2 regions of the Bradyrhizobium sp. CIAT3101 genome follow, and region 2 is predicted to be linked to the other one. Evidence: riboswitches for the same ligand, from Rfam matches in the RefSeq annotation. Region 2 holds a riboswitch; the other holds the start of a gene.

Region 1 (9,599 bases), 4.2 Mb from region 2:
CGGGAGGGTATCGGCGATGTCATCGGTGACGATGAATCCGTCGCGGGCGAGCGCGATCGCCGGTTCGAGCAATTGCGCCAGCGTGAATTTACCCGAGCCGTATTTCTCGAGCGCCAAAGCAAGGCCGGCGACCGTGCCGGGCACGCCGATGCCAAGTCCGGAATCGCGCGACTTGGCGGGATCAGGCTTGCCGTCGGCTCCAAGGAAGATCTGTGCCGTGGTCGCCGCCGGCGCGGTCTCGCGGTAGTCGATCGCGATGTCCTCGTTGCGTTCGGCGGAATGGATCACCATGAAGCCGCCGCCGCCGATATTTCCGGCGCGCGGGTAAGTTACCGCCATCGCAAAGCCGGTCGCGACGGCCGCGTCGACGGCATTGCCGCCACGCTGCAGGATGTCGGCGCCGACTTGCGCGGATATCTTCTCCTGCGCCACCACCATGCCGTGTTCGGCGGGAACGGCATGCACCGTGTCGAGCGCGGGCGGGACATAAGCCCGTCGCGCATCCTGCGCGGTCGCCGATGCAAGACCAAACGCCAGAGTGGCGATGAAAGCGAAAAACGTCCGGCGTGTCGAAAATAGTGACATCATCAAATTTCCGCGGGGCCTTCAGGCCAATTCAAAGGTGTCGCTGTAATGCTATACGGTTTGCGCTAAGAGAGACAAAACTGTTTGTGATGGGGACTGCTTGATGACGACGATCGCCCCGGAGGCGCGCATGGCCGGCGCCTCGCGGACCTATCCGCCGCGCGCCGCTGTCGTCAGCTGGATCTTCTTCGATTGGGCCGCGCAGCCTTATTTCACGCTGATCACGACCTTCGTGTTCGCACCTTATTTCGCCACCAGCATCGCGCCGGATCCCGCCACGGGTCAATCGCTCTGGGGGTTTGCGATGGCAGCAGCTGGCATGGCGATCGCGCTGCTGTCACCCGTGCTTGGTGCCATCGCGGATGCCGCCGGCCGCCGCAAGCCGTGGATCGCCGCGTTCGGCGCAGTGCTCGTGCTGGCCTCCTGCGCGCTGTGGATCGGCAAGCCCGGCAATCACGCCATCATTCCGCCGTTGCTGATCGCGGTCGCGCTTGCCAGTGTCGGTGCCGAGTTCGCCACCGTCTTCAACAATGCGATGATGCCGACCCTGGTGCCGCCGGAGCGCATCGGCCGTCTCTCCGGCACCGGCTGGGCCACGGGCTATATCGGCGGCATCGTCAGCCTGATCATCGTGCTCGGTTTCCTCGCGGCCAATCCGGAGACCGGCCGCACGCTGCTCGGCTTCACGCCGCTGTTCGGGCTCGACCCCGCCACCCACGAGGGCGATCGTGCCGCGGGACCGTTGACCGGGCTGTGGTTCATCGTCTTTGTGACGCCGATGTTCCTGTTCACGCCGGATTATCCGGCGAAGCGCCCGGTGCGCGAGGCGCTGCATGAAGGCCTGGCGGATCTGAAGCGATCGCTGAAGGATCTGCCGAAGCAGAAATCGCTCGCGGCGTTTCTGCTCGCCAACATGATCTACACCGACGGCCTGGTGTCGCTGTTCGCGTTCGGGGGTATCTATGCCGCAGGCACCTTCGGCTGGCACACCATCCAGATCGGCACCTTCGGCATCATCCTCGCTGTCGCCGGCACCTTCGGTGCATGGCTCGGCGGCAAGCTCGACGACTTCCTCGGGCCGAAGCGCGTCATTGCCGGCAGCTTGCTGATCCTGCTGATCGCGGTCGCGGCGATCCTGCTGGTCGACAAGGATAGCGTGCTGTTCGTCAAGGTCGCGCCGCCGGTCCCGGGCGGTCCGATGTTCGCCGCCGCCGCCGAGCGTGCCTATATCGTGCTGGGCTGCCTGATCGGTGCAGCCGGCGGCCCGCTTCAGGCGGCGTCACGCACGCTCCTGATCCATCTCGCGCCGAAGGATCGCATCGCGCAGTATTTTGGTCTGTTCGCGCTGACCGGAAAAGTGACGTCCTTCATCGGACCGCTGCTGATCGGCGTGATCACCGCGGCCACCGCGAGCCAGAAGGCCGGCATGGCCGTGCTGGTGGTGTTCTTCGTGACAGGGTTTGCGCTGCTGATGCGGGTGCGGGAGTCCTAGCTCCTCTCTTGCCCCATTCTCCGCTGTCGTCCCGGCGAAGGCCGGGACCCATAGCCACAGTGACAAGTTTGACGCGAGAGCCCCACTCCGAGTCTTCGCCAAACACCTTTTCGGGGGTATGGGTCCCGGATCAGCGCTCCGCTTCGCTGCGCTTGTCCGGGACGACGTGTGGCGAGATCAGTATCAGTGCCTGAAATGCCGCGTTCCCGTGAACACCATGGCGATGCCGTGCTCGTCGGCGGCCTTGATCACCTCGTCATCGCGCATCGAACCGCCGGGCTGCACCACGGCGGTCGCGCCGGCTTCGATGCAGGCGAGCATGCCGTCGGCGAACGGGAAGAATGCATCCGACGCGACGACCGAACCCTTGGTCAACGGCTCGGTGAGCTTCAGCTCGTTGGCCGCATCCTGCGCCTTGCGAGCGGCGATCCGCGCTGAATCCACGCGGCTCATCTGGCCCGCGCCGATACCGACGGTGGCGAGATCCTTGGCGTAGATGATGGTGTTCGACTTGACGTGTTTTGCGACCCGGAACGCGAACTTGAGGTCACGCATCTCGGCATCGCTCGGGGCGCGCTTGGTCACGACCTTGAAGGTCATGTCGTCGACCACGGCGTTGTCGCGGCTCTGCACGAGCAGACCGCCTGCGACGGTCTTTGCGGTGAGACCAGCAGTACGCGGATCGGGCAGGCTGCCGGCGAGCAGCAGGCGAAGGTTCTTGCGCGCGCCGATGATGGCGATCGCTTCCTCGCTGGCATCAGGCGCGATGATCACCTCGGTGAAGATTTTCGTGATCTCGCGCGCGGTATCGGCATCGAGCGCGCGGTTCATCGCGATGATGCCGCCGAAGGCCGAGGTCGAATCGCAGGCCAGCGCCTTGCGATAGGCGTCGACGAGGTTCGCGCCTTCGGCGACGCCGCAGGGATTGGCGTGCTTGACGATGACGCAGGCCGCAGTGCGCTTGGTGTCGAACTCGCCGATGCATTCATAGGCCGCATCGGTGTCGTTGATGTTGTTGTAGGAGAGCTCCTTGCCCTGCAGCTGCCGCGCGGTCGAAACGCCGGGGCGCTTGTCGGGCGTCGCGTAGAACGCGGCGGTCTGGTGCGGGTTCTCACCGTAGCGCAGCGACTGGATCAGCTTGCCGCCGAAGGCGCGGAAATCGGGCGCGTCGATTTCGAGCTGGCGGTTGAACCAGTTCGAGATCGCAGCGTCGTAAGCCGCGGTACGCGCATAGGCCTTTGCGGCAAGCCGCCGGCGCAGCTTGAGCGTCGTTGCGCCCTTGTTGGCGGCGAGCTCGTCGAGCACGGCCTTGTAATCGTCCGCTTCGACCACGACGGCGACGTCGTCATGATTCTTGGCGGCGGCGCGGATCATCGCGGGACCGCCGATGTCGATGTTCTCGATGCAATCCTCGAAGCCCGCGCCTTTCTCGACGGTCGCTTCGAAAGGATAGAGGTTGACGACGAGCAGGTCGATCGGTGCGATGCCGTGCGCCTTCATCGCCTCGGCATGTTCCTTGTTGTCGCGGATCGCAAGCAGGCCGCCATGCACTTTCGGATGCAGCGTCTTGACGCGGCCGTCCATCATCTCGGGGAAACCGGTGAGGTCGGAGACGTCCTTCACCTTGAGGCCGGCCGCGGCGATCGCTTTCGCGGTGCCGCCGGTCGAGACCAGCTCGACATCGTGCGCGGCAAGCGCCTTGGCGAATTCGATCAGGCCGGTCTTGTCGGAGACGGAGAGAAGGGCGCGGGTGACGCGGCGGGGATGGTCAGTCATGAGCAAGATCCTCTGTCTTAAGGAGTGTCTATGCCCAGGCGCGCGGCGGATATGTGTCGCGCTTCCCGATGGTGCTCCATCCAAGGTCGCCAGTCGCGCGAACGAGCGCTCGATAGCAGCTTTCGAGGCCCTTCACAACGATCAGATGGGACCGAATCGCGCCTGTTTACAGCGGAAGTTCCGGTTCGCGCCGGGCGTTGCGGCGGGCATTGGTGACCGCCGGCGAGGCCGAGGAACGCACAAAGCTCCAGCGGATCGAGGGCCCCTGGCGCGCATCCTGGCGGATCACGATCTGCGCGGTGCGGCGGGGGCCGTCATTGCCGGCCAGGAACACGCTGTCCTCGAGATCGACCTTGTCGTCGAGCGCTTCGAAGGTCCAGACGTCGCGGTTCGGCAGCACCAGCATGACGCCGCGCGCATCCGACAGCCGGCTCGCCTTCACCGCGGGATGCAGATGGAAGCGCAGCGCGAAATCGGCGTCGGCGCCCTTGAGGCGCGCGCCCTGCGGTGGCGACAGCGTGTCCTCGCCGTCGATCCGCGCGCCGTCATTGGCGACCATCAGCACGCGGCGATGGATCACGCCGAACTTGGCGAGATAGCCGTCATGCGACGTCGTGAGCAGCGTGCCGTCCTGCACGACTTCGCGATAGCTCTCCACCTCACGGGGGCCGCTGATGATCGGCGCGCCGTGCAACAGCCGCTTCATCGCCGACATCTCGACGAACTGGCAGGACGACGTCTCGTGATAGGTCAGCGTCGAATGCGCCGCGGTGCCGCGCGCGAACGGCCGCCAATTGTCGCGGCCGGTGGTCGGCATGCCGCAATTGGTGACGATGCGGCTGATGCCGGAGGACAGTTCGAACGACAGGCAGCCGGCATGCGCGTCGTGGCTGACGCCGGGCGGCGGCGGCGGGCCGGTGTCGATGATCAGTGTGGTCGGGCCGGCATCGAGCCGCTGGAAGCCGGTGTGCGGCATGTTCGCCATCGGCGCGCCATGGGTGTCGTCATAGGCAAGCAGCGTGGCGAGCAGATCCGACGGCGTCGCGCTCATGCCGTTGAACAGCGCGAAATTGCCGTCGCCGTGCCGGAAGAAGCGCAGCATCGGCATCATGCGGTCGATCGCATTGAGCAGCGCCGGCGGCGGCGCGATGTTGCGCGCGGCAAACGTCTGACGCAGCGGCAGCAGGTCGATCAGCAGTTCGATCAGCGCGCCCGGGTTGCGCGAGATGTGGCCGCCGTCGGGGAGAATCTGCCGCTGCAATTCGTCGGAGAGCTTTTTCGACGCGCTGCGGATGTGGCGGGCCTGGTTGGCGAGGCAGAGCGTCGTGTAGCACAGCGCGATCTGCACCTGGAGCTTCGGCACCCCGTCCGGGATGTTGACCATGGTGAAGCGCAGGAAGCGGATCTCGCGTGCCAGCGCGCGCAGATAACGGCGGTAGAATTTGTTGTCGGTGTCATTGAGCACCAGCGGCGCCTGCGACAGCAGCGAGATGACGCGCCGCGCCAGCACATCGGCGCGGCGGGCGACGGGCCGGCGCTTGTTGGCGGGATTGCTGATCCAGTCCTCGACCAGCGCACGCGCATTCGCCCGGGTCAGCGCGGTGTCGGCGGCGCGCAGGTGCCGCAGCCAGCCGAAGCCGAGCAGCGCGACCTCCCAATCCTCCGAGGGCGGATCGAGATCGAAGATCGAGCGGCCGTGGCAGTTGACGATCTTGCCGGCGAAGACGAAGCGCCCGGCATAGATCTCGGCGGCGCGGGTCGCATCCGCGGTGCGCAGATCATGCGGCGCAATGATCAGCCGATCGGTGCGGCCGGGCCAGACCCGCGACAGCGCAACCGGACCGCCGCTCGCGCGCGCGAGCATGTTCCGCGCGAAGCGGTTCATCACCAGCGTCGAGATACGTCTGCGTTGAGCGACCGACACGCCTTGCCTTGAAGGGGGAGAGGATTCCGACGAATCCTTATTAATCCCAAAATCGGACCGCGGACACCACCTTGAATGGCCCCGAATCAGTCCAGTGGTAGCAAAATCCGGTGCAAAATCAGGATTTAACGAGCCGGGCCGCGAAAAATCCGTCGAGCCCGCCGAGCTTCGGGTCGGCGTGCGGCAGGTGGCTCGGCAGGGTCCGGAGATCGCCCTCGGCGGTGATGATCTCGCTGAGCCCGGAGACCTCGCTGGCCTCGATCGGCACGCGGCGAAGCGCAGGCTCGGCGGCGAGAAGCGTCGCGACGGCCCGCTCGCCTTCTTCGGGTTCCAGCGAACAGGTGCAGTAGACCAGCGTCCCGCCGGACTTGAGCAGCGAAACGGATTTCTTCAGCAGCCGCTGCTGGAGAACCGTCATCGCGGCGACGTCGGATTCCTGCCGCAGCCACGCGACGTCGGGGTGCCGGCGGATCGTCCCGGTCGAGGTGCAGGGCGCGTCGATCAGAACTCCGTCGAGGCCATCCGCCGGGCCCGCCCATTCCACGGCGTCGGCGACGACAGTCTCGGCCTGGAGCGACAACCGGGTCAGGTTTTCGCGCAGGCGTGCCACCCGGGCGGGTGAACGGTCGATCGCCGTGACATGCGCGCCGGCCTGCGCCAACTGCGCGGTCTTGCCGCCAGGTGCAGCACAGAGATCGGCAATGGATTTGCCTTTGATGTCGCCGAACAGCCGGACCGGCAGCGCGGCGGCGGCGTCCTGCACCCACCATTGTCCTTCGGCGAAGCCGGGCAGCATGGTCACCGAGCCATGCAGCAGCGTGCGCACCGATCCCGTCGGGAGCACCTCGCCATGCAGCCGGCTCGCCCATTGTGCAGCGTCGGACTTCACGGTGAGATCGAGCGACGGTTCGTGGCCGAGCGCGAGCGCCATGTCCCGCGCAGTCGCCTCGCCGTAATGCGCACTCCAGCGCGCCAGCAGCCAGGGCGGCAGATCGAGCGATTGCGTCGAGACTTCCTCGACCAGCGCCTGGCCTTCGCGCGCGCAGCGGCGCAGCACGGCGTTGACGAGGCCGGCATAGCGCGCGGCGCGCCGGTCGGATTGCACCAGGCGCACCGAGAGATCGACCGCGGCGTGATCCGGCACGTCCATCCAGAGAATCTGGGCAGCGCCGATCAGGAGCGCGCTCTGCGCGCGCGGTGCCTCGGAGGGAATGCCTTTGTCGAGCAGGCGCGACAGCACATGGCCGAGCGTGCCGAGGCGGCGCAGGATGGTTGCGACCAGCCGCCGCATCAGCGCGCGGTCACGGTCGGCGAGCGTCTTCAGTCCGGGATGAGCGCCGGAACCGTCGAGCTGGTCATCGAGCGTGCGGTGCTTGTGCAGGACGCCGTCGACGATGTCGGCAGCGATCCGCCGTGCCGCGAGACCAGGCACTTCGGACGGAGGGGCAAAACGTTGAGATGGCATGCGGAAGTAAGGTTCTGAGCGAGCGGCAGTTCCGCCAATATGGGCGCATGCCTTAAGAACACCAGCTGTGGCATGCGAATATGCCAAATGTAAGAATGGCCTCTGGCGATTTCAGCCCGTCGCGGCCATTTCAGCAATGCGTAATTGGACGTCGCGCATGTCGCGATCCTGCGCTAGGACCCGGATTATGAACGACCAGCCTCCCGCTCCCGATCGCAAGCCGTTGCCGCCGGCCGCCCAGCGCGCGCTGGCCGAAGCCGAGGCGCGCCGGCAAGCCGCCGCTGTTCATGCCGAGGCGGCACCGAAGGAGTTGCAGGGGCCGAAGGGACCTGAGCCGACGCGCTACGGCGATTGGGAGCGCAAGGGCATCGCTTCGGATTTCTGAGACGCTGGTCTTTTCAAGCTGACTTGTCGATTTGGCCGACTCAGCCCTAGCGTGCGCGGATGCCGCGCTTCGATCCAGATAGCTCCTATCGGCCGTCTTATGGCGGTTCGCCGTTTGGCCGTCGCTTCTCCGGACTGTTGCCGTGGATGTTCGTGGTCGGCATCGTCATGGCGGTCGTGCTCACCTTCCGGCACGGCACCGACTGGCGGATTCCGCATCCGGCTGACGAGCGCGCGCAGGATGCCGAGATCATCCTGCAGCAGTCCGGCAATCCCGACAGCCGCCTGCCGATCGACGTTATCCGTACCATCGATGGCGACACCTTTCTCGCGCGCGTGCATCAACGCGACGGGCGCGATCTCGTTGCACGGATTCGTCTGCGCGGCATCGATGCGCCCGAGATGAAGGCGTCCTGCCAGGACGAGCTGGACAAGGCGGAAGCGGCCACCGGGGCGCTGCGCAATCTGCTCGGCCAGGGCGGCGTCACCATCTACAATCTCGGCTCGGAGAAATACGGGCGCGTTCTCGCCGATGTCGCGACCAGACGGACCGCCAACGTTTCGGCGGCGATGCTCGCTGGCGGTTTCGCGCGCAGCTACAATGGCGGTCATCGCGACGGCTGGTGCACGCGCGGCTGGCGTTTCTGGTAACAAAAAAAGCCGCGTCGAAACGCGGCTCTTTCAAACTCTGTTTGGGTTGCGACGATCAGCGCGCCACGACCACCGTGGTGCCGACGGAGACGCGGCTGTAGAGATCGGTGATGTCGTCGTTGAGCATGCGGATGCAGCCATAGGAGACGAAGCCGCCGACCGAGCCCGGCACGTTGGTGCCGTGGATGGCATATTCGCCACCAGCCAGCGTCATCGCAGCAACGCCCATCGGATTGTACGGCGAGCCGCCCGGGATCACGTCGGGAAGCTGCGGCTTGTCGCGCTTCACCTCGGCGGGCGGCGACCAGGCCGGATTACGGTACTTGCCGTCGATGCGGGTGGTACCGGCCCACTGCTTGCCGGACTTGCCGACGCCGACCGGATAGCGCACGGCGTGGCCGTCATCGAGAATGAGATAGAGCCGGCGCTCGCTGGTTTTGACCACGATGGTGCCGGGCGAATAGTTGGCGACGTGCGTCCCCACCATTTCAGGCCGCGCCTCGGCAGCCGTCGACATCAAGACCCCTGCCCCGATGGTGGCGGCCAGCGCCACAGCAACCTTCATCGACATCGATATTTCCCATCGTTCAAAATGACGCAAAAACCGGCAATCGCCTGCTCGCCCAGAGATTCTTAACCGCACCTGTTAACCGGATGGTTTCCACGCACGGCCGCCGAGGGCCAGCCAGCAGGGGGAACAAAGGAAATGTTCGAAACAAAGTAAATGACTTGAAAACAACACTCGGCGGCAAAGATGCCGCCGCGCCGGCGTCCGTCCTGACAAGTGCGTGAGGGCGTGAACGGGGGTTTGTTTGGGACGACGTTGGCGCGAAAGGCAGTCTCGTGTCCCGGACGCGCTGCAGCGCTCTTGCGCTGTTGCGCAGAGCCGGGACCCAGCTTCTTCTTTTCGTGGATAGATGGGCCCCGGTTCTGCAGCGCACCGCTGAAGAAGCGCTGCGCTGCGTCCGGGGCACGAGGCCGTTCCTACGCCGACTTCTTGTTCTGCCGGTTCTTCACGAGGTCGTCGACCACCGCAGGATCGGCGAGTGTCGAGGTGTCGCCAAGGCTGCCCGGCTCATCCTCGGCGATCTTGCGCAGGATGCGGCGCATGATCTTGCCCGAGCGGGTCTTGGGCAGGCCGGGCGAGAACTGGATCTGGTCTGGTGCCGCGATGGGGCCGATTTCCTTGCGGACCCATGTGACGAGTTCCTTGCGCAGCTCGTCGCTCGGCTCGACGCCGGCCATCAGCGTCACATAGGCATAGATGCCCTGACCCTTGATGTCGTGCGGATAACCGACCACGGCGGCTTCCGACACCTTCT
Region 2 (9,599 bases):
ACACCAACCGCCTCGTCAGCGCCGTCTTCCAGACGCTGCCCGGCGCCGCCTTCACGGTCAGCGGCGCGCAGCCGGCTGCGGACTCCGCATTGGTCGGCGGTCGCGCCGAGATGAAATGGCGCAATGGCCTGTCGCTCGCAGGCATGGTCGAGGGCGAGTTCTCGCAGAGCACGCAGACCTACACCGGCAAGGGCATGGTGCGTTATGAGTGGTAGACGGCACATCGGCTTCGCCGCGATCGTATTGATGGCTGCATTGCTGGCCACGCCGGCCCTCGCTCAAAGCATCACCGTTCCGGCCGGCAACACCAACACGATGTCCGGGCCGATCAGCGGCGCCGGCGATATCGTGCTCAATGGCGGCGGCACGCTGGTGCTGTCCGGCGCCAATACCTACACCGGCGGCACTATAATCTGTGGCACCACCTGCGGGGTCGCCGGCGGCAGCAGCGTGCTGCAAATCGGCGTCGATACGGTGGGTACGCCTGGCGCAATCACCTCGTCGGCGATCGGCACGGGCACGCTGACCTTCGACGGCGGCACGCTGCAGGCCGGCGGCAACTACACCATCGCCAATGCCACGCAGATCAACGCGACCGGCGCCACGATCGATTCCAACGGATACACCCTCACCTATTCCGGCAACATCGCCGACGCGGCAGGACAATCGGGCAGCCTGCTGCTCAAGACCACCAACGGGAACGTGATCCTGTCCGGCACCAACACCTATTCCGGCGGCACCACAATAGTCGGCGTCATCAACTTTGCCAGCGGCAAGGTGGTGGTGGCCAACGGCAGCGCGTTCGGCACCGGTACGGTCACCTTGCAAAACGTCTGGATCCAGACCAGCGGCACAAGCGACGTGACCTTCGCCAACAATTTCAAAATCGATCAGTCCACCAGCGGCAGCCTCCTCGACGCCAAAGGCAAGACGTTGACGATCTCCGGCAACATCACCGACGGCACCGGCGCCGGCAAGCTGATAATCGCGGATACTTCGTTCAATTTCAGCCAAGTGGTGTTCCTCGGTGCCAACACCTACACAGGTGGCACCACAATCAGCCTCGGGAACCTGGTGCTTGGCGATGCCACCCACACCGCGTCCATCACCGGCCAGGTCACCAACAACGCCTACTTCTATATCCGCAACGCCGATACCTCGGCGATCACGGCTCTGGCCAATAACGGCGACACGGAGTTCTCCGGCACGACGACCGCGGGCACGATGACCATCACCAACAAGGGTGGTGTCTCCTTCCTTAACGCGAGCAGCGCCGGGAACGCCACGATCAACAACTATTTCAGCAACGCGACCAACGATAATTATACTGGCAGCGTGACCTTCGGCACGTTCGGGGGCACCGATACCAGCAGCGCCGGCAACGCCAAGATCAACAACATCCATGGATACACCGCGTTTAACGCGGCGACCAATGCCGGGACTGCCACCATCATCAACACCTTCAGTGGCAACACCGTGTTTAATGATCAGTCGTCGGCGGCCGGAGCGACGATCACGAACAGTGATTATGGCACGACCTGGTTTCAGTTCTCTTCGACTGCAGGCAACGCCGTCATCACCAACACTTCCGGCGGCTCGACAAGCTTCTACAACAATGCAACCGGCGGCAACGCGCAATTCATCGCCGACGGCACCGGCTATGTCGACTTCAGCCAGAGCAGCGGCACGAACGGCGACGGCCGGATCACGGCCGGCTCGATCGCCGGCTCCGGCTTCTACTACATCGGGGGCGGCAACACGCTAGTGGTCGGCAGCAACAGCCTCTCGACGACGGTCAGCGGCGTGATCGCCAATCTCAATCCCGACCCATCGTGCGGCTGCGGCGCGGCGGGTCCGGCCAATCTGGAGAAGACTGGCAGCGGCACGCTGACGCTGTCCGGCGCCAACACCTATACCGGCACCACCGTCGTGAACGGTGGCATGCTCCAGGTCGACGGCTCGATCGCATCCTCGAGCCAGACCACGGTGAACGCCGGCGGTGCACTCTCCGGCACAGGCACCGTCGGCAATACGTTGATCGCCAGCGGCGGCATCCTGGTCGCCGGCAACGGCACGCCGGGCTCACGGTTGACAGTCGCGGGCAATCTCGCCTTCCAGTCGGGCGCGTTGTATCTCGTGACGGTCAACACGAACGCGGCGACGTCGGTCAACGTCTCCGGCACGGCATCGCTCAACGGCGGCGTCGGTGTGAGTGTGGCGCCCGGCAGCACGGTTCAAAAGCAATATACCATCGTATCGGCGAGCGGCGGCCGAACCGGGACATTCACCAGCCTCGCGGCAACAGGCGTACCGGCCGGTTGGGCTGCGAGCCTCAGCTATGATGCCACCCATGCCTATCTGAATTTCGCGCTCGACTATGGCATCCGGACCGACCTCAACACCAACCAGAAGACGATCGCGACCACGCTGCAAAACTTCTTCGACGCCAATGGCGGCATCAACGCCGCCTTTGTCGCGCGCTCCACAGGCAGCCTGACCCAACTCTCGGGCCAGGGCGCGACGGGATCGCAGCAGACCACGTTCGGCGCCATGAGCCAGTTCATGGGATTGCTGACCGATCCGTACACAGCCGGGCGCGATGGCGGCACCGGCGGCGCCAGCGCGGTGCCGTTCGCCGAGGAAAGCGCCTCGCTCGCAGACGCAGCGCGCAGCGGCGATGCGCGTGATGCCTTGGCCAGCATGCCGCGCAAGGCTCCCGGGGAGCCTGCCTTCGATCAGCGCTGGAACGTCTGGGCTGCGGCCTTTGGCGGCTCGCAGAGCACCAGCGGCAATGCCGTGCTGGGCTCGAACAGCACAACGAGCAGCCTCTACGGCACCGCTGTCGGCGCCGACTATCGCTTCTCGCCGAACACCATCGCCGGCTTCGCGCTCGCTGGCGGCGGCACCAGCTTCAACGTGAGCGGGCTCGGCGGGGGCCGCTCGGATCTGTTCCAGGCCGGCGCCTTCCTGCGCCACAATGTGGGCGCGGCCTACATCACCGCCGTGCTGGCCTATGGCTGGCAGGACGTCACCACCGATCGCACCGTGACGGCCGCTGGCATCGATCGCCTGCGCGCCGAGTTCAACGCCAATGCGTGGAGCGGCCGCATCGAGGGCGGTTATCGCTTCATCGCCCCCTGGACCAGTGGCGTTGGCCTCACGCCCTATGCCGCCGGCCAGGTCACGAGGTTCGACCTGCCCGCGTATGCAGAATCCGTCGTCTCCGGAAACAACACGTTCGCCCTCGCCTACGCGGCCAAGAGCGTGACCGACACGCGCAGTGAGCTTGGCTTGCGCACCGACAAATCCTTTGCCCTGCCGGACGGCATCCTCACGCTGCGCGGCCGCGCTGCCTGGGCGCACGATTTCAATCCCGATCGCAGCGTCGCCGCGACGTTCCAGACGTTGCCCGGCGCGAGCTTCGTCGTCGGCGGTGCACGACTGGCCGCAGATTCCGCCCTCACCACCGCCTCTGCGGAGATGAAATGGCTCAACGGCTGGTCGGCGTCGACAAGCTTCGAAGGCGAATTCTCCAGCGTGACGCGGTCGTACGCCGGCAAGGGCGTGGTGCGTTACGCGTGGTAGAGCGTCAGGCGCCGGCGAGCTCGGCGCGGCGAAGACTGACCTGGACGCCGACCTGGTTGATCGCATGAGCAATCGGCGGCGACGATTTCGCAACGGCGACCGTCACACTGTCCATCATGTCGAAGCGTCGCAGCAGTCCTGCAGCGATCGTCTCGCCGAGCGCTTCGAGGGTCTGGAATTTGCCGGACCCTGCAATCTGCACGGCCTCGTCGACGACGGCGTCATACCGCACCGACGAATCCAGATCGTCGCTAAGGTGGGTCCGGACCTCCTGCAGATCGGCAAAAATATCAAAACTGAATTTTTGTCCGAGCTTTCGCTCTTCCTCGAACAGACCGTGATAGCCGTAAGTCTGAAGTCCGGTGATTTTGATCGACGTCAGCATGGGCAGCTCCAGATGAAGCATTTTGATCGGGTTTGTCCCCCAATCGCCCAGGCGAGCGGCAGATACCCCGCGCTTCCCGATGGTGCTCCATCCGATGTCGCCAGTCACGCGAGGCCGTCAGCGATATCAGCTTTCCGCAATCCCGACAATGAACATCATCGTGCTGGGCTCGGCAGGCGGCAGGATATTGTTCTGCTCCTGTTTTGCCCGACGTGTCAAATGACCGGCAACTCGCACGCCGCGGTTCTACTGTGCATGGGGTTGTTTTGCGGAATCGCGTTGCGGAGCGGTCGCCGCAACGACTAGCGCCCGGTCTTCACCTTGGTCCAGAGCCGGTTGATGATCCGCTGGGTGGCGGGATCGCGGGCGGTGATGACGAACAGTTTTGCGAGCGTGGCGTCGTCCGGATAGATGTTCTTGTCACCCAGGATCTTCGGATCGACCAGCTTCTGGCTGGCGAGGTTGCCGTTGGCGTAGGACAGGAAGTCCGAGTTCTTGGCGGCGACGTCGGGGCGGTAGAGATAGTTGATCAGCTCGTAGGCTTCCTTGACGTTCTTGGCATCCGCGGGGATCGCGAGATTGTCGAAGAACATCTGCGCGCCCTCCTTCGGGATCGCGTAGCCGATCTCGACGCCGCTTTTGGCTTCCGCCGCGCGCGCGCGGGCCTGCATGATGTCGCCGGACCAGCCGACCACGAAGCAGATCTCGCCGGTCGCGAGCGCGCTCAGATATTCGGAGGAGTGAAATTTTCGTACGAACGGTCGGACCTTTGCGACGACATCGGCGGCCTTTTCGAGGTCGGCCTGCTTGGTCGAGTTCGGATCGAGCCCGAGATAGTTCAGCGCCGCCGGAAAGATGTCGTCGGCGGAGTCGAGCATGTGCACGCCGCAGTCTTTGAATTTTGCCAGGTTCTCCGGCTTGAAGACGATGTCCCAGCTGTCGATCTTCGCGTCGGGTCCGAGGATCTGCTTCAGCTTGGCGACGTTGTAGCCGATGCCCGTCGTGCCCCACATGTAGTTCGCGGCAAAGTCGTTGCCGGGATCGTAGGTCGAAAGATTCTTGGTCACCATCGGCCAGGCATGGCTAAGGTTCGGCAGCTTCGACTTGTCGAGCTTCTGGAAGATGTTCGCCTTGATCTGGCGCTGCAGGAAGTACGCCGTGGGCACCACGACGTCATAGCCGGACTTGCCGGCCATCAGGCGCGTCTCCAGCGTCTCGTTGGCGTCGAAGGTGTCGTAGACCACCTTGATGCCGGTCTCCTTGGTGAAGGCCTCGAGGACGTCGGGCGCCATGTAGTTCGACCAGTTGTAGAAGTTGACGACGCGCTCCTCGGCCCCTGCGGGAGGCGACATCAACGTCAGCGCTGCGGCGATTGCAAAACCAAGGCAAAGGCTGGAGCGGCTGACGTTCATCATCTCGGTCTACCTCTTGCGTCCGCGGATCGCGTCCGACAGCCGCTCCAGCGCGGTGTCGAGCGTCTGGTCCTTCTTGGCGAAGCAGAAGCGCACCACCGAGGTCACCGGGTCCTGCTCGTAGAACGCCGAGACTGGGATCGCCGCGACCTTGTAGTCCTTGACGATGCGCCAGCAGAACTCGGCATCGCTCTCGTTGAGCCCGAGCGGCGACAGGTCGACGGTGAGGAAGTAGGTGCCCTGCGACTTCAGCACGGGGAAGCCGAGGCTCTCCAGCCCCTTGGTCAGGCGGTCCCTGCTCCGGGTCAGATCCTTCCGCATCGACAGGAAGTACTCGTCCGGCTTGCCGAGGCCGTAGGCAACGGCGGCCTGCAGGTTCGGCGCGGTGGTGAAGGTCAGGAACTGGTGCACCTTGGCCGCGACGCGCAACAGCGGCGGCGCGGCGCAGACGAAGCCGATCTTCCAACCGGTCAGCGAGAAGATCTTGCCGGCCGAACCGACCTTGATGGTGCGGTCGCGCATGCCGGGGATGGTGATCAGCGGGATGTGCTTGTGCTCGTCGAAGGTGACGTGCTCCCAGACCTCGTCGCAGATCGCGATGACGTCGAACTCCTGGCAGTAGCGCGCCAGCAGCTCAAGGTCCTCGCGCGGATAGACCACCGCGGACGGATTCAGAGGATTGTTGAACAGCACCGCCTTGGTCTTTGAATTGAAGACGCTTTTCAGCATGTCCTCATTCAGCCGCCAATGCGGAGGCTCAAGACGTACGAGCCGCGGAATGCCGCCGGCCTGGCGGATGATCGGCAGGTAGGAATCATAGACCGGCTGGAAGCAGACCACCTCGTCGCCGGGCTGCACCACCGACAGGATCGCCGAGGTCAGCGCCTCGGTGCCGCCGGAGGTCACCATCACCTCGCTCATCGGATCGAGCTTGAGGCCGTGCCAGTGGCCGTAATGGGTCGCGATCGCCTGGCGCAGCTCCGGGATGCCCATCATCGACGGATACTGGTTGTAGCCGTTGAGCGAGGCGTCGGCGGCGGCGCGGCGGATGTCCTCGGGGCCGGGATCGTCAGGGAAGCCCTGGCCGAGATTGATGGCGTTGTTGTCGCGCGCGGCCTGCGACATCGCCTCGAAGATGGTGACGGGAAGGTCGGCGAAGACCTTGTTCAGCGAGGAGCTCTTGGTCGTCATCGCCGGGCTAGCCACCGACCTTGCTGGGAAGACCCGCCGCCTTCCAGCCGAGCATGCCGCCGGCCAGATGCTTGTTGTAAGGCAGGCCCGCCTCTTGCGCCGCGAGCGAGGCGGTCACCGAGCGCTTGCCCGAACGGCAGGCGAACACGACCTCCTTGCCTTGCGGATCCGGGATCGCCTTGGGATCGAAGGTCGAGAGCGGCACGACCACGCCGTAAGGGTAGGCCTCGGCCTCGACCTCGTTCGGCTCACGGACGTCGACGAGCAGATAGCGGCCCTCCGCGACACCCTTGGACACTTCCTCGGGGGTCAGATCCTGTACTTGATTTGCCACATCATCCTCCAACGTCGCAGCGCCGCCCGCCGGGGCGATCCCGGCCGGCGGCAACCTCGCCTCTCGGCATGCGAAAATCAAGCGCTACAAAGGCTTGAGCTGCCTTGCGCAAGTTAAAGCTAAATCGCAGCGACTTGAAGTGCGCTTTGAATCCGGGGCTAGATCGTCACCTGCGTACCGACCTCGACCACGCGGCCAGAGGGGATCTGGAAATAGTCGGTGGCGTCGTTGGCGGAGCGGCTGAGCGAGATGAACAGCCTATCCTGCCAGCGCGGCATGCCCGAATGGGCGGCGGGCTTGAGCGCCCTCCGCGACAGGAAGAACGAGGTCGACATGATGTCGAACTGCCAGCCGAGCTTGCGGGCGATCGCCAGCGCCTTCGGCACGTTGGGCGATTCCATGAAGCCGAACTTCAGCGTCACCTTGGAGAAGGTCGGTGAGATCTGCTCCAGCTTCACCCGCTCGGCCGGATCGATCCGCGGGGTCTGCGCGGTCTCGATGGTGAGAATGACATTCTTCTCGTGAAGCACTTTGTAGTGTTTCAGACTATGCATCAGCGCCGTCGGCGCGCTCAGGGGATCGCTGGTCAGGAACACGGCCGTGCCGGGCACCCGCTGCGGCGGTCGCTTCTCCAGCATCGCCACGAGGTCGGCCAGCGGGAATTCCAGCTTGCGCGACTTCTCGAACAGCAGCCGGCTGCCGCGCCGCCATGTGTACATCATGATGATCATGAGCGAGCCGAGCGCCAGCGGCACCCAACCGCCCTCGAACACCTTGAGCAAATTGGCGGCGAGGAAGGTCAGGTCGAGGAACAGGAACGGCGCGATCAGCGCGGCGGCCCACAGCGGCGACCACTTCCAGGCCTTCCAGATCACGACAAAGCCCATCATCCCGGTGACGACCATCGTGCCGGTCACAGAGATGCCGTAGGCCGAGGCGAGCGCGCTGGACGAGCGGAACAGCAGCACCATCATGATCACCGCGACCAGCAGCAGCTGGTTGATGCGCGGGATGAAGATCTGGCCGGAATGGGCTTCAGAGGTATGGCGAATTTCGAATCGGGGCAGCAGCCCGAGTTGGATCGCCTGGCGCGTCAGCGAATAGGCGCCGGTGATGACGGCCTGGCTCGCGATCACGGTGGCGGCCGTGGCCAGCACGACCATGCAGCCGCGGAAGATGCCTTGCGGGAACAGCTGGAAGAACGGGCTCTCGATCGCTCCGGGGTCGCCGAGCACGAGAGCGCCCTGCCCCAGATAGTTCAGCGCCAGCGACGGCAGCACGATGAACAGCCAAGCGGTCTGGATCGGCCGCTTGCCGAAATGGCCGAGGTCGGCATAGAGCGCCTCGGCGCCGGTCACGGCCAGGAACACGGCACCCAGCGTCACGAAGCCGATGATGCCGTGATGGAACATGAAGGACACGGCGTAGAACGGGTTCAGCGCCAGCAGCACCTGCGGCTGCGCGATGATCGGATGGATCGCGGCGATCGCAATCACCGCAAACCAGACGCACATCACGGGTCCGAAGAACGCCGCAACGCGGGCGGTGCCGCGCGACTGCACGGCAAACAGGAACACCAGGATCACCACCGTCAGCGGAACGATATAGGGCTCGAACCGCAGCGTGACGTCCTTCATGCCTTCCAGGGCCGACAGCACCGAGACCGCCGGCGTGATCACGGCGTCGCCGTAGAACAGGGCGCCGGAGATGATGCCGAGCAAGACGATGGTCGCCCCGCCGGTGCCGACCGCGCGCTGGGCCAGCGCCATCAGGGCCAGCGTGCCGCCCTCGCCGTTGTTGTCGGCGCGGAGCAGGATCACGACGTATTTGAGCGTCACCACGACGATCAGCGCCCACAGGATCAGCGACACCACGCCGAGAACGGCCGCCGGCGTCGGCGCGCCTTCCGCGCCTGAGGCCGCCATCACCGCCTCGCGGAACGCGTAGAGCGGGCTGGTGCCGATGTCGCCATAGACCACGCCGATACTGCCGAGCGTCAGCGCGCCGAAGCCGGCGGTGGTGTGGGCATCGCCATGCCCATTGGCCGCCGCCGTTTCCGGGGCGGGAACTGCTACGTCACTTGTCATGGGAGAGCCTAGTGGCCTCAAAATGCTTCACTGCACAACGGCGGAAGAGAGCGCGCGGCTTATAGTCCTGCGCTGCCGGCATAGCCTAGCCCGATTCTGGGCCCTTGGCATGCAAAATCCGCATAGGTCCGTCAATTGCGTCCCGATGGAGGTTTCAGATGGTGACTTGGGTTCCGACTTCAACCACCCGCCCCGTCGGAATCTGGAAATAGTCGGTGGCGTCATTGGCCGAGCGGCTGAGCGCGATGAACAGGTGGTCTTGCCAGAGCGGCATGCCCGACTGCGCCGACGCCTTCAGCGAGCGCCGCGACACGAAGAACGACGTCGACATGATGTCGAACTGCCAGCCCTGCTTGCGCGCGATCGCGAGCGCCTTGGGCACGTTCGGCTGCTCCATGTAGCCAAAGCGCAAGCGGACCTTGGAGAACTTCTCGCTGATCTTCTCCATCTTGAAGCGCTCGGAGAGATCGACCCGCGGCGTGTGCGCGGTCTCGATGGTCAGGATCACGTTGTGCTCGTGCAGCACCTTGTTGTGCTTGAGATTGTGCAACAGGGCGGTCGGCACGAAGGCGGGATCGCTGGTCAAGAACACCGCCGTGCCCTTG

Evidence for each region. Region 2 has a riboswitch for ZMP and ZTP ahead of folB (dihydroneopterin aldolase). Riboswitches for the same ligand answer to the same signal wherever they lie in the genome.
Region 1: linked by a shared signal. The riboswitch ahead of purH (bifunctional phosphoribosylaminoimidazolecarboxamide formyltransferase/IMP cyclohydrolase) and the one ahead of folB (dihydroneopterin aldolase) in region 2 are both predicted to bind ZMP and ZTP.

Annotation. Positions count from the first base shown of each region.
Region 1 is NZ_CP121634.1:371,089-380,687, forward strand. It holds partial or broken gene ggt (gamma-glutamyltransferase) at 1-588, opposite strand, end outside; gene QA645_RS01615 (MFS transporter) at 689-2,077, shown strand; gene purH (bifunctional phosphoribosylaminoimidazolecarboxamide formyltransferase/IMP cyclohydrolase) at 2,261-3,853, opposite strand; ZMP/ZTP riboswitch at 3,879-3,960, opposite strand; gene QA645_RS01625 (heparinase II/III family protein) at 4,020-5,738, opposite strand; gene QA645_RS01630 (RsmB/NOP family class I SAM-dependent RNA methyltransferase) at 5,896-7,242, opposite strand; gene QA645_RS01635 (DUF1674 domain-containing protein) at 7,430-7,627, shown strand; gene QA645_RS01640 (thermonuclease family protein) at 7,687-8,277, shown strand; gene QA645_RS01645 (L,D-transpeptidase) at 8,333-8,848, opposite strand; gene acs (acetate--CoA ligase) at 9,262-9,599, opposite strand, start outside.
Region 2 is NZ_CP121634.1:5,505,719-5,515,317, forward strand. It holds gene QA645_RS26185 (autotransporter domain-containing protein) at 1-215, shown strand, start outside; gene QA645_RS26190 (autotransporter domain-containing protein) at 247-3,585, shown strand; gene folB (dihydroneopterin aldolase) at 3,590-3,970, opposite strand; ZMP/ZTP riboswitch at 4,009-4,088, opposite strand; gene QA645_RS26200 (polyamine ABC transporter substrate-binding protein) at 4,273-5,322, opposite strand; gene QA645_RS26205 (aminotransferase) at 5,392-6,573, opposite strand; gene QA645_RS26210 (rhodanese-like domain-containing protein) at 6,581-6,907, opposite strand; gene QA645_RS26215 (potassium transporter Kup) at 7,066-8,994, opposite strand; gene QA645_RS26220 (potassium transporter Kup) at 9,149-9,599, opposite strand, start outside.